Linked DNA regions of uncultured Dysgonomonas sp.. The protein of the gene in region 1 interacts with the protein of each later gene in a pairwise test. Links are inferred from orthologs where the notes say so. Each region holds a gene or a part of one and is shown on either strand. Other genes may lie near its edges. The genes, in order: rplK and prmA.

The links.
Region 2: the proteins of rplK (region 1) and prmA interact in binary tests that used the Escherichia coli proteins (3 or more experiments, as listed by UniProt). The link is inferred for uncultured Dysgonomonas sp. from one-to-one orthologs.

The regions. Positions count from the first base shown.
Region 1 is NZ_LT599032.1:3,115,473-3,120,116, forward strand. What follows is about bases 1,593-4,388. They hold rplK (50S ribosomal protein L11), read left to right. Parts: upstream 1,593-2,666; coding sequence 2,667-3,110; downstream 3,111-4,388. Other genes in these bases: tuf (elongation factor Tu), read left to right, coding at 1,593-1,704; secE (preprotein translocase subunit SecE), read left to right, coding at 1,851-2,039; nusG (transcription termination/antitermination protein NusG), read left to right, coding at 2,055-2,600; rplA (50S ribosomal protein L1), read left to right, coding at 3,129-3,824; rplJ (50S ribosomal protein L10), read left to right, coding at 3,845-4,357. Outside these bases: more of tuf, read left to right, coding at 517-1,592; rplL (50S ribosomal protein L7/L12), read left to right, coding at 4,401-4,644. UniProt on the Escherichia coli protein: Forms part of the ribosomal stalk which helps the ribosome interact with GTP-bound translation factors.
Region 2 is NZ_LT599032.1:822,027-831,522, forward strand. The notes cover bases 3,854-6,784. They hold prmA (50S ribosomal protein L11 methyltransferase), read left to right. Parts: upstream 3,854-4,863; coding sequence 4,864-5,706; downstream 5,707-6,784. Other genes in these bases: QZL88_RS03595 (hypothetical protein), read right to left, coding at 3,854-4,677; QZL88_RS03605 (C1 family peptidase), read right to left, coding at 6,010-6,784. Also shown: QZL88_RS03575 (gamma-glutamyl-gamma-aminobutyrate hydrolase family protein), read right to left, coding at 1-1,226; QZL88_RS03580 (dicarboxylate/amino acid:cation symporter), read right to left, coding at 1,270-2,517; QZL88_RS03590 (DUF554 domain-containing protein), read right to left, coding at 2,885-3,577; more of QZL88_RS03595, read right to left, coding at 3,853-3,853; more of QZL88_RS03605, read right to left, coding at 6,785-7,389; QZL88_RS03610 (MFS transporter), read left to right, coding at 8,003-9,205. UniProt on the Escherichia coli protein: Methylates ribosomal protein L11.

The DNA.
Region 1 (4,644 bases):
ATCGATCCGCTTTCTATTCAACGGATAGACGAATATGTACCAAAAGAAAGAACTCGGGAAAAATAAATACATAAAGTATTGTTATTCTAAAAAATAATTTCTAATTTTGTCGCCGTTTCGCTATTAAAAGTCGTAATGGCGGCAAAATTTGTTGTTATGCCTCTTTAGCTCAGTTGGCCAGAGCACGTGATTTGTAATCTCGGGGTCGTTGGTTCGAATCCGACAAGAGGCTCAAGGTATAGAAAAAGAAGTTCTTGTAAACTTGAAATAACTTAAGAGTTTATTGATAAAGCTTCCCGGTTCTCTTCAATAAAAAGGTCAACTCCTTATAATGATATAAGGTAAATTGAAGAGAAAGTTCTTTACTGTTTATGCCAATGTAGCTCAGTGGTAGAGCACTTCCTTGGTAAGGAAGAGGTCACGGGTTCAAGTCCCGTCATGGGCTCTGGTTTATTTTAGTGAATTTATTCAATAGAATTAAATATATACATTTAACTAAATAATAGAAGATTAATTATGGCAAAAGAACATTTTAACCGGGCGAAACCGCACGTAAATATCGGTACAATCGGTCACGTTGACCACGGTAAAACTACTTTGACTGCTGCTATCACTAAAGTATTGGCTGACAAAGGTCTTTCTCAAGCTCGTTCGTTCGATTCAATCGACAACGCTCCTGAAGAAAAAGAACGTGGTATTACTATCAACACTTCTCACGTTGAATATGAAACAGCTAACCGTCACTACGCTCACGTTGACTGTCCCGGACACGCCGACTACGTAAAGAACATGGTTACTGGTGCTGCTCAGATGGACGGTGCTATCATCGTAGTTGCTGCTACTGATGGTCCGATGCCTCAAACTCGCGAACACATCCTACTTGCACGTCAGGTAAACGTGCCTAAGTTGGTTGTTTTCATGAACAAATGCGATATCGTTGAAGACGAAGAAATGCTAGAACTAGTTGAACTTGAAATGAGAGAACTTCTTTCATTCTATGAGTTCGACGGCGACAATACTCCAGTTATCCGCGGATCTGCTCTAGGTGCACTTAACGGTGTTGAGCCTTGGGTTAGCCAGGTGATGGAACTAATGAATGCTGTGGATACTTGGATTCCACTTCCTCCACGCGATGTAGACAAACCATTCTTGATGCCGGTTGAAGACGTGTTCTCTATCACAGGTCGTGGTACAGTAGCAACAGGTCGTATCGAAACTGGTAAAATCAAAACTGGTGAAGAAATTCAAATCATCGGTCTTGGAGCAGAAGCTAAAAAATCAGTTGTTACAGGAGTAGAAATGTTCCGTAAGATCCTTGACGACGGACAAGCTGGTGACAACGTAGGTCTATTGCTTCGTGGTATCGACAAAGAAGAAATCAAACGTGGTATGGTAATTTGTCACCCAGGTAAGATTACTCCTCACACTAACTTCAAAGCTGAGGTTTATATCCTTAAGAAAGAAGAAGGTGGACGTCACACTCCATTCCACAACAAATATCGTCCTCAGTTCTACCTGCGTACTCTTGACGTTACTGGCGAAATCACTCTTCCTGAAGGAACAGACATGGTTATGCCTGGTGACAACGTGACTATCAACGTAGAACTTATCTACCCAGTTGCTTGTAACGTAGGTCTACGTTTCGCTATCCGCGAAGGTGGTCGTACAGTAGGTGCTGGTCAGATTACAGAAATTATTGCATAAGCAATTCCAATCTATATACTAAAGTCGGTTTGCGATATAACCGACTTTAATTTACGGGCGTAGTTCAGTGGTAGAGCGTTGGTCTCCAAAACCAAATGTCGGGAGTTCGAATCTCTCCGCCCGTGCTAAAAAACTCAAGAAGAGTGATGAAAAAAATAATTAATTACATTAAAGATTCTTATAACGAGCTTGTATACAAGGTTTCTTGGCCTACTCGTGCAGAACTGACCAACAGTGCGGTAATTGTCATGATTGCTTCCATAATAATGGCACTAATCGTTTGGGGTATCGATTCTGCATTCGAGTCTATTGTCAAGTTTTTCTATAGTCTTTAATCCTTATCAAAAGCTATGACTGAAATCGAAAAGAAATGGTATGTTTTGCGTGCCGTTAGTGGAAAAGAAAATAAAGTCAAAGAGTATCTTGAAGCTGAGATAAAGAAATCAGACTTAGGAAAGTATATCTCTCAAGTTCTTATCCCTACAGAGAAGACTTATATCATGCGTAACGGAAAGAAGGTTCTGAAAGAAAGAGCTTATCTTCCCGGCTACATTTTGATCGAAGCTGCCCTCATAGGGGAAGTTATCCATGAATTACGTAACATAAATTACGTAGCCGGTTTTTTACCGAATACAACCAACCCTCAGCCCTTGAGCCAGTCCGAAGTGAACAGGATACTGGGTACTATGGACGAACTGGATGAGCAGGAAGTAGGCATGGATGTTCAATACATTGTCGGAGAAAATGTAAAAGTGACCAATGGTCCTTTCTCAGGATTTTCGGGAATCATTGAAGAAGTGAACACTGAGAAAAAGAAACTGAAAGTAATGGTAAAGATATTCGGGCGGAAAACTCCACTCGAGTTGAATTACATGCAAGTCGAAAAAGAGCAGTAAGATTGGTTACGCAACTCTGAATGCTTTAATCTTAAGTTTTAACAAAACTAAAAATTAGAAACAAAAATGGCTAAAGAAATTGCTGGACAATTAAAATTACAAATTAAAGGCGGTGCAGCAAATCCATCTCCTCCTGTAGGACCTGCTCTAGGTTCTAAAGGTATCAACATCATGGATTTCTGTAAGCAATTTAATGCCAGAACTCAAGACAAGGCAGGTAAAATATTACCAGTGGTAATTACTTACTATGTTGACAAGTCTTTCGATTTTGTTGTAAAACAACCACCTGTAGCAATCCAGCTATTGGAAGCTTCTAAGGTGAAGAGCGGATCGGCAGAACCAAATCGTAAGAAAGTAGCTGAAATTACCTGGGATCAGGTAAAAGCTATTGCTGAAGATAAGATGGTCGACCTTAACTGTTTTACAATCGAATCAGCCATGAGAATGGTTGCTGGTACAGCAAGAAGTATGGGTATTACTGTAAAAGGGGCTTTCCCTGATGTTCAATAATTAAACTTCAATTGAGAAATGGGTAAACTTACTAAAAATCAAAAGTTAGCTTTCAGCAAGATTGAAGCAGGGAAACTATATACATTAACCGAAGCATCAGCTCTTGTAAAAGAGGTTACTACAACTAAATTCGACGCTTCTGTCGATTTGGATGTACGCCTAGGTGTAGACCCACGTAAAGCTAACCAGATGGTGAGAGGCGTTGTGTCTCTTCCTCATGGAACAGGAAAACAAGTTAGAGTTTTGGTATTATGTTCTCCGGACGCTGAGGCTGCTGCTAAAGAAGCAGGTGCCGACTATGTTGGATTGGACGAGTATATCGAAAAAATAAAAGGTGGTTGGACTGATATCGATGTTATCATCACTCAGCCTGCTATCATGGGTAAAGTTGGTGCTCTGGGACGTGTTTTAGGACCTCGTGGTCTGATGCCTAACCCTAAGAGCGGAACTGTAACTGTAGATGTTGCAAAAGCTGTGACAGAGGTTAAATCAGGTAAGATTGACTTTAAAGTAGACAAAGCTGGTATCATTCACGCTTCTATCGGTAAAGTATCTTTCACTCCTGAGCAAATCAAAGATAACGCGAAAGAATTTATTGCTACGCTTATCAAATTGAAACCAACTGCAGCAAAAGGAACTTATGTGAAGAGTGTTTGTCTTTCAAGTACTATGAGCCCGGGTGTAAAAATAGACCCTAAATCAGTAGAAAATTAATAAAAAATTGACTGAAAATTATGAGAAAGGAAGATAAAAGCACTATCATAGAAACTATAGCAGCAACAATCAAAGGATACGATCATTTCTATCTTACCGACATTGCTTCTCTAAATTCTGCTAAAACAAGCGAGTTGAGAAGAGAATGTGCTAAGCAGGAGATCAAACTGATGGTTGTAAAGAATACGCTGTTGCAAAAAGCTCTGGAAAGCCTTGAAGGTGATTACGCTGAGTTGGATGCTGCATTGAAAGGAAATACTGCTATCATGTTTTCTAATTCGGCTAATGCTCCGGCTAAGCTGATTGCTAAATATAAAAAAGAAGGAATACCTTCGCTTAAGGCAGCTTATGTTCAAGAAAGCTTCTATATCGGTTCAGAAAATCTGAGCGCACTGGAAAATATCAAGAGCAAAAACGAACTTATCGGCGATGTTATTGCAGCCCTTCAATCCCCTGCCAAGAATGTTATTTCGGCCCTTCAATCGGGTGGAAATACTATCCATGGCGTCTTAGAAACATTATCTAAGAGATAAATTTTAAACAAAAGAATAATAAACAATTTTAATTTATACAAAAATGGCAGATATCAAAGCTATTGCAGAACAACTAGTAAATTTGACAGTAAAAGAAGTAAGCGAATTAGCTGAAATTCTAAAAACTGAATATGGTATTGAACCAGCCGCTGCTGCTGTTGCAGTTGCTGCAGGACCAGCTGCTGCTGCTGAAGTAGTAGAAGAAAAAACATCTTTTGATGTAATCTTGAAATCAGCAGGAGCTAACAAACTACAAGTTGTTAAAGCTGTAAAAGAACTTACAGGAC
Region 2 (9,496 bases), 2.3 Mb from region 1 along the record:
GAAATATCCTTGCCTATGCCATATCCGTTTTCGATACCGATGAATATAGCCTTTTTACCTTCATTTTTGAGGCGTATAAGATCATCGGCCGTATAGGCTATGCCGCAGATATCCTTGTTTCTTTCTACCTGTTGATGCGTTTCTTTTATATAGTTTTCGATCTTATCCACAGCTTTTTGTGTCGATACTTTATCCCGAGGCCCTTGCGCTATATAAGCAGCGAAGAAAATAGCATCCAGCATCCCCTCTTCCATTTTAGGAATATTCACCTGATTTTCTTCCCTTCTTCCTATATCGAACCCTGCTTTTTTGAATTCGGTCGGTGTATCGCAATGCGTATCAACCGACAAAATATGCTTATGTAGTTCTTTTGCTTTACGGAAAACATTGGCTTCGTTCACAATAAATTTAAATATCCGAAGCATTGTCGTATCCCCGCCAAATACATGCCCTTCGGGATGCCATTGCACCCCTATAACTGAACGGTTGGGATATGCTTCTATAGCTTCTACAACGCCATCGTGGGTCGTTGCTACCGTACGGAAATTCGGAGCAAGGTCTTTTACTGCCTGATGATGAAATGTATTCACCGAGAACTCATCAACACCCAATACTTGTGCTAGTTTGGAATCTTTTTCTATAGCTATCGTATGTGTTCCCTGTTCTCTCGGCTCTGTCTGCTTATGATTGATACTCTTGTCTTTTACCTGCATAGGAATATCCTGATAGAGTGTTCCTCCGAAAGCTACATTTATCAGTTGCATTCCCCGGCAAATTCCAAGTATAGGAACATTCCGGTCGGTAGCCAGCTTCAGTAACACCAAATCGTAGATATCACGGAGGGAATCTATATCGTTCATATCCGGGATTGCTGTTTCCTTGTAATATGGGGGATTAATATCTTCTCCTCCGGTCATCACCAGGCCATCGAGGTCTTTTACGATATCCCTCAAAATTATGCCATCTGTTATTACAGGAATAATTACAGGCTTACCTCCCGCCTTTAGTATGGCGTTGATATATGTCGATTGCACTACGGAGCTGCCTTTATCTGTCCGGCCTGCTGATAAACCGATAAGCGGAGCCGGCTTAGAACGTAAATCAACAAACTCCGAATCTATGGTTTTATATAATTCCGGCAGGCTTGGAGTAACTGTTTTCTGGCTGTATATACTTCCGCTTACTGACAAGCAGATAGAAAATATGATCGATGCAAGTTTTCTCATTGTTATATATATTTAGCTGATCCTTATGTCAGCAAATTTAATATTATTCTTTGTTTACAACTAATTGCTTCTTCACCCAGTCTTTACCATCTGTCAGCCGGGTAACCAATACCGCACAGACGACATTCCCTGTAGAATTGAGTAGTGTAGCCGGAATATCCACAATTGTACTTATTATCATCAGTGTTCCCGCAAGTTGAGGAGAGAATCCAAAAACTGAACAGATAAGCAACTCTCCCGTCATACCTCCGCTCGGTATCGCTCCCATTACCGCTCCCACCAGTAAGGCCACTCCGATAATCATAAACATATTGGAGGAGGATGTAAGTTCCTGCCCGAATATAGTGAACAGGAATATAACTTTAAGCACTCCGGCCATTACTGAACCGTCCTTATGTATATTTGTACCCAAAGGGATAACCGTTTCCGCAATATTCTCCGGAACTCCCATTTTTTTCGATGCCTCGATATTTACGGGAATACAAGCAGCACTCGACGAAGTGGCAATCGCCATCAGGGATGGAGTAGGCATATTGCGCCAGAAAGCGATAAAAGCCTTTTTCCCTCCGGCTATGAAAACATAAGCCGAATTCAGCACAAAAAAAGAGATAGCAGTAAGTATCAGATAAAGCAGAAATACGTGTAAATATCCATTCAGTATCTGCCCTCCTAGTTTCCCTACTGTATCCGCGAAATAACAGCCAAGTCCTAAAGGCGCGGCCATCATAATAATACTCATCATTTTCAAGATTATACCATTGGCGGCATTAAGCAGCTCTGCTACCACCTTCCCCTTACTCCTCGAAAGAGCGGTGGCAAGGCCAAAGAATGCGGAAAATATGATAAGGGGTAGTAAATTTGATTTAGTAAACAGCTGCTGAAAATCGGAGACCGTAAATGTATTTACAAATATTTCAGCTGATGTCAACTGTCTGATTGTTTGTTCAGGTAGCCCTATCAACACATCCGACTGGTTAATGCCACCTAGGGGGTTATAAAACAAAGTGAACAGATATGCTACAATTGCCGCAACCACAGACGTAAGCAGAAATACAAGGGCAATATTACCGACAACCTTCCCCACCATATTCGACTGCTTCATATTACAGATAGATGACGATACACTGAAAAACACCAATGGCACTATCAGTACAAACATCAGGTTTAGAAAAATATCCCCTACCGGCTTAACAACAGATGCACCTTCCCCAAAGATGATACCACATATACCTCCTATCAATATTCCACAAAGGAGAAGAATAGTATATACATAATTTCTTAAAATATTCATCGAAACAAACAAATTGTATAAGTCTGCAAAATTACACTTTCAATTGGAGAAATTACATTTGTTATCTATAAATATTTGCTGTTTTGAAAAAAATGATATTCTACAAAGAATAACTATTCTATTGATAGTCTTAATTTTCGCTGTATATCTACAAAATGCTTTATATTTTTTCTCACGGAAACCTTGTTATTATAATAAAAATACATATATTTGCACCGCGAATGCAAAAATGGTGATTGTAGCTCAGTTGGTTAGAGCGTCGGATTGTGGTTCCGAAGGTCGCGGGTTCGAGACCCGTCTTTCACCCTAAAAAGAAAAGAAACTGTTTATCAAGCAGTTTCTTTTTATTTTTATAGCCATGCTATAATCAAAAGAAGTATGATAATATCACCACAACGACCAAGGCCGGAAGCATATTCGTCACATTGATATCCTTTATCTTAAGGATACTAATCCCTAATCCGATCAACAGAATCCCTCCTACCCCGGTCATATTCGCCGTCATATCATCGCTCATATAACGCATAATAAAAGCTGCAAACAAAGTCAACCCTCCCTGATAAACCAAAACGGGAACGGATGAAAACAAAATACAGATACCAAATGTGGAGGCCAGAGCTATGGACGAAATTCCATCCATAATAGACTTAGTCAACAACAAATCCGGAGACTTTCCCATACCATCTTCAATTGCACCCAATATAGCCATAGAACCAACACAAAACAGCATAGAGGCAGTGATAAAACCTTCTGTAAACTGATTTGTTGCCGCATTGCCTTTTTTCGTTCCCGAACTTTTGGATTCCAGATAATTGGAAAGGCGCCGCAAATGTTTATCTATATCGATACCCTGTCCGGTTATGGAACCCAGTACAATACTCACCACTACAATAATCATACTTTCTATGCGTAGTGACATTGATATGCCGATTGCAAGAGTAACCAGCCCGATACCCTGAAATACAATACCTGTCATTTTGGGAGATAATCTGGAATGAACTATCAAGCCAATAAGACTTCCTCCTATAATTGCCCCAGTATTGACGAGTGTTCCTATCATAGATACAACAATTGTGTTTAAATAGATTTGATTATCTACAAAAATAGAAAATATATTGACATTTTATCACCCACAAATCTAATTCGTTTACAGAAATAAAAAGAGGCTGTCCCAAAAGTAAAATTACACTATTAAAGTGTTATCCTCTTTGTCATTCTGAGTGTAGCGAAGAATCTCGATCCTCGGTATACGAGATGTTTCACTCCGTTCAACATGACAAAATGATATGAAAAAATACTTTTGGAACAGCCTCTTTAAGATTATGTTATTCCAGATTAGAATATTTTGTATGACAACTGAAAATTGAGCATAGGCCACCATTTCAGCCATTTAGTATAATCATCTATATCTTCAAAGCTTTCAGATGCATTACTCACGACATCCACTTTTCTCCCATTTTGTTTAAGACTGTAATTCCCCTGATAGATCATACCAAGTTCAAATTTGAAAGCAACACGCTTGTTTGCGATAGCACGCCCAACTCCCAGTCCGAAATATGGCTTGATCGTTTTTCCCAGTTGAAGGGTTGCATCCAGATTTGCATCATCCAGAGTTAACCTGTGACCATCGAAGTCAAGATACGGCCATTCTGTTACTCCCTCTTTTAGTTTAGCCGGATTTCCGTCATAGTCTGCAAGAAAGCCTTTCGCTTTCAATTTATTTGCACCGATAAACACACCTGCTGTAAGATGGAATATGCCTTTTGTAGGATGAAAATCCACCAATACATTTCCATTGGTAAAGTTCAGTTCTCCTTTCATTTTATAATCAGGAGTATAGCCAAAAGCCGCATCAAAAACACCATCCGGGTCATCTAAACTAATATCGAATGTACTTGTCTTAAACCCGACAAAATCAATTCCTGCACGTAATTTGAAATAATCGTTTATTGGTGTTGCCGCCTGCAAACCGATTCCCATGGTTGAAGCCCTTAGGCCTACACTAAGGTGGGAGAGAAATGTATTCTCAGACTTTTTCTTTGGAACTTCAATAGTTTCCGTGACTGCTGCAATAGAATCGGTAAGTGAAGTAGTTGTAGTCTCTTGAGCGTGAAAAGGCAATACGCATAATGCGATGATAGTCAGTAATAATAGTCTCATGTTTTTTTAGTTGTTAGGTTTAGTTAATAAAGTGTTAGGTTATCTACTCTTCAAGCCGCAAAGATATAAAAAAAGTTAAGCTGCATAAATAGTTGAATGTTAAATTATTTATGACACAGATATACCATATCTTAAAAACGGGAAATAAGAATAAAAATGTACTTTTGCACAAAACTAATTATTATTATGAATTATATTGAAGTTAAATTTATATGTACACCCAATGATGAGATCGTCAATAGTGTACTGTCAGCCACAATCGCAGAAATAGGATTTGAAAGTTTCATTGAAGACGAACTCGGCACAACAGCATACATTCAAAGCAGCCTGTTTAATATCGAGGAGTTGGATAAGTCTCTGAACTCACTCCCTGTAGAAGCCGAAATCCTCTATACATACAAAAGCATAGAAGACCAAAACTGGAACGAAGAGTGGGAGAAGAACTATTTCCAGCCACTGATTATCGACGACAAATGTATCATTCAGAGTACATTCCACAATGTTCCTGCAACATATGACTACAATATATACATCGATCCTAAAATGGCCTTCGGAACCGGACATCACCAGACTACCGAACTGATGATACGGGAAATACTGAAAGACGATTTTCACGGCAAATCGGTTCTCGATATGGGCACGGGTACTGCTATCCTTGCTATACTAGCCTCTATGCGCGGCGCGAATCCTATAATTGCCATAGATATAGATCAGTGGGCGTATGATAACGCTATTGAGAATCTTAATTTGAATAACGTTAACAATGTGGATGTAAAGATAGGCGGAGCAGAACTATTAGGTGGTGAGAAATTCGATATCATCCTGGCCAATATCAACCGAAATATATTACTGAATGATATCCATTCTTATGCTTCAGTTCTAAATAATGGAGGAACACTATACATGAGTGGTTTTTATGTAGAAGATATTCCGGCCATAAAAGAAGAGAGTAGTAAAAATGAGTTAATATTTGAATACAACACCGAAAAAGACAACTGGGTGGCAGTAAAGTTTACTAAATTGTCTTAATAAAAGACATAAGAGGAGGCTTCTGATTCGAAACCTCCTCTTATGTGTGAGTTAAATTAGGTATTAGGCTTTAAGGTAAATAAAGATTGTTTGGTTATCGATACAAAGGAACGACATAAATCAAACCGTACCAAATAAAAAAACATATTATAAAACATATTTTTTATAAATAATGCTAACATATCGAAGCCGAAAACCAATCTTTTTTAAACCCTTTTAACATTGCCCCAATTTTAGTTAATTTTATTTATCAACACATAATTCGCCCCATACACTCTGCATAATAACAAAATACGTGCCAGTTTAATTCATATAATCCCACATTGGTAACTGTACAGGCTTCTGTTTAAGACAATCGACCGCTTTGGCATCCAGATATTTCTTATGTACGACCAGGCGAAACATATATTCACTAAACCATTTATCTGTAAAAGTCAGATAACCTTTATTGCCCGAAGCAGCTCCCCAGCTATTCTCAAATTCCCATTTTACAGGAGTATCACTCACATCCGTGTCGCAACCTATCAATGTCATGGCATGGCTCGACCCGCTTTGCCGTGTTAAGATGCGTGCTTTCTTGTCCATCGATAAATTTACACCCAATAAAGACTGGTAATCATACATACCGGGGTCAAGAATTCCCGATTCCCGGTTTATCTGCTTACCTACATCACAAGAGGCATACATGGCTTCATTATTCTTTATGGAGGCCAGAGCAGCTTTCTTTATATCTTCATTCGGCAGATTCAGATATATCCAGTTGATGCCCTCTATTGTATTCTTGTAATTCTGAATCTCATATAGTTGATAATACTCACGTGTAGGGTCGTTCATCACCATGATATAATTATCAGGAGAATAATCTTCCGGAGTAATTGCGTCATAAAACTGCTTTGGAGTATAATTACGCAACTCTTTTATAATACCGTTTTTATCCTTATATCTCCATGTAAATTCTGTGGGCGGTTCACCAAGACACAGAGCCAGAATGCGGTACACATCTTTTAGTATAACTGTTTTCTCCGACCTGAGATCTGGTATTTTTTTACCTGAAGCCACCTGTTCCCTCAGATTATATCCGCCGGAGCGTAGTCTCTCATTCAGCAAACCAAGCATTTGTCTTGTATTGTTCGAATGCGCCGTTTCGGGCATCACATCCTGAGGCACAACTCCATATTTCTTTCCGGCATTATAATACAGATTCCATACCCCACCGTCGCCTACAGGAGATTTGAACAAGTATTCCACTGCTCTGTCTCCGAACGGATCCTTACTTGTACCTATAATATTTTCGAGAAACAGGTTTGCTTTTTCAAAAATATCCCAGAAATACAGATAATTATGAGAGAAGTCAAATTCGCTGACATTGTATTTCTCCATAATAGACGGACGCAATACATTCATAGATGTAAACATCCAACAACGCCCCGAGCTTTTCTGATCCGTTATCCCTTTTACATTTACTCTGTACCGAAAATAATGATCTATCTTACCTTGTAGATCACGATTCAGGGCATTTGCCGTAATATTGGCATTCGTTGTCAGAATGTTCTGGATGGCTTTCGTAGGAGCATCTTTTATAAAACTCGATTGTATTTCCTGCAGTTCTTTTTCTGTAATGATTTGCGCTGACAGAATTACCGAAGAACATAATAAGGCTCCTGTTAACAGAATCTTTTTCATATATGAATAGTTTATATTTAATGATCATAAGGTAACAACATATACACCAAGTTCCAAGATTTATACTTCTATAAATGTACATTGGCTGTTATGGCCAGACAGATCGATTAATAGTTTTAATAATACAAAAATAAGAAATACGGCGGGATAAATAGTACCCTGGTGTTACATAAATGGATAAAGGTTGCAGTATTCGACCTCCTTTCAAATTAAAAATTAAAAATTAACAATACAATCCTCATCCGCTTTATTAATTTAACCTATATTCACATCGTATTGTTAAAAAGTAACAGAAGTAACAGTTTTTACAATGAATAGTTGCCAGTAACCAATGATAATAACTCGTACCTTATCTGGTCGCAATTCTTTCTCAAAAAAGTAACAAAGGTTACAGTCTTTTACGCTTTCTCAATTTTCAAATCTTTAAATCTTCATATCAATCTTTCAAAGAACTACAAGCTAACCCAAAGATTAGCAGCCATTATATAGATAAACCCGAAAAGAAATTATACCTCAAACTTCCGGTATAAGGATAAATAATTGCCATACATATGAAGATTCTTATCTAAAGAATTTATCTTTGCATCGTTTTAATCAAAAAATCATCAGGAAAATGACTGAAATACAGCCGGCCTCTTACTCCAAACAAAGAATACGTTATGCCGTAATGGCTCTTTTTATAGCCCAGGGATTATGCTTTGCCAGTTGGGCAAGCCGCTTACCGGACATAAAAAAAGATTTCAGTGTAGAAAGTTATCTGCACTATGGTTTGCTTATGTTCCTTATACCGATAGGTAAATTCGTAGCCATACCACTGGTCGGATTCTTTCTGCCTCGTATCGGTAGTAAGAAAACCGTTCTGATAAGTATTACAGGCTTTACACTCTCCCTCTTTTTGGTTAGCTTAATGCCTAATATTACCGGATTGGGAATAACCATGTTCCTGTTTGGTATTTTTTGGAATATGACCGACATATCGCTCAATACACAGGCTATCGAAGTAGAGCGCATCTACGGAAAACCCATCATTGCCACATTCCACGCAAGCTGGAGCCTTGCCGCCTGTATCGGCGCATTGATAGGTTATGGTATGATTAACCTGAAAGTAGGGACTTTCGTCCATTTTGCTATAATTACAATAACCGCACTTATCGCTATACTTATCAATTATAAATATCTGCAGGAAGCATCACCAAAAGCAGAAAAGAAGATAGAACCACAGGTAAAAGCCAAGGGTTTCCGTATGCCGGAAACATTGCTTATACAATTAGGCCTGGTGTGGTTGCTTGCTCTCATCGTAGAAAATACGATGTTCGAATGGAGCGATGTATATTTCCAATCGGTTATAAAAGCGCCTGAATCGCTACAGGTAGGTTTCCTTGTATTTATGATTATGATGTTTTCGGGGCGTATGCTTACCAATTTCGCATACCGTATCTGGCAAAAGAAAACAGTGCTACAGATTGCCGGTGCGCTTATACTGATAGGCTTCGTTACATCTTCCTTGTTTATTCATACTGCCGATACCCTTATTATAAAAGTCATAATCAATTCTATCGGCTTTATGCTTATCGGTCTGGGAATATCCTGCGTAGTACCTACATTATACAGTATTGTCGGGGATAAGGCTAAGACTCCGGTCGGAACTGCCCTTACCATTATGTCGAGTATCAGCTTTGTAGGGCCGTTGGTTGCCCCGCTATTAGTAGGAGCCATATCCGACAGTCATGGAATGGAATGGGCTTATCTTGCAGTGGGATTATTGGGCGGATGCATTGTTGTTATTGCTGCATTGAGCAAAACATTGAGAAAGTAGTTATGAGTTTTGCTAATCAGTGGTTGATTTTTAACGTTCAATTTTTATAGACTACACTTCGTTTCGTTTAAATGTTCATTTTGGCATTGCCCAAAACGAACCAAAAGGCTAGCGCTCCGTTTCTCGGCGACCCAAAACCGCAGCTTCGGTGGAGCAAAATAATACGAAATCATCTTTAGACGGATTATCAGCGGGGTATAGCAGCTACCGTATTTTGCTCTACACCTTCGCTATACGGATTGGGTGCCCGCCTGCGGAACTAATGCGCGGGAGCTGACGCCCCTGTAGGCG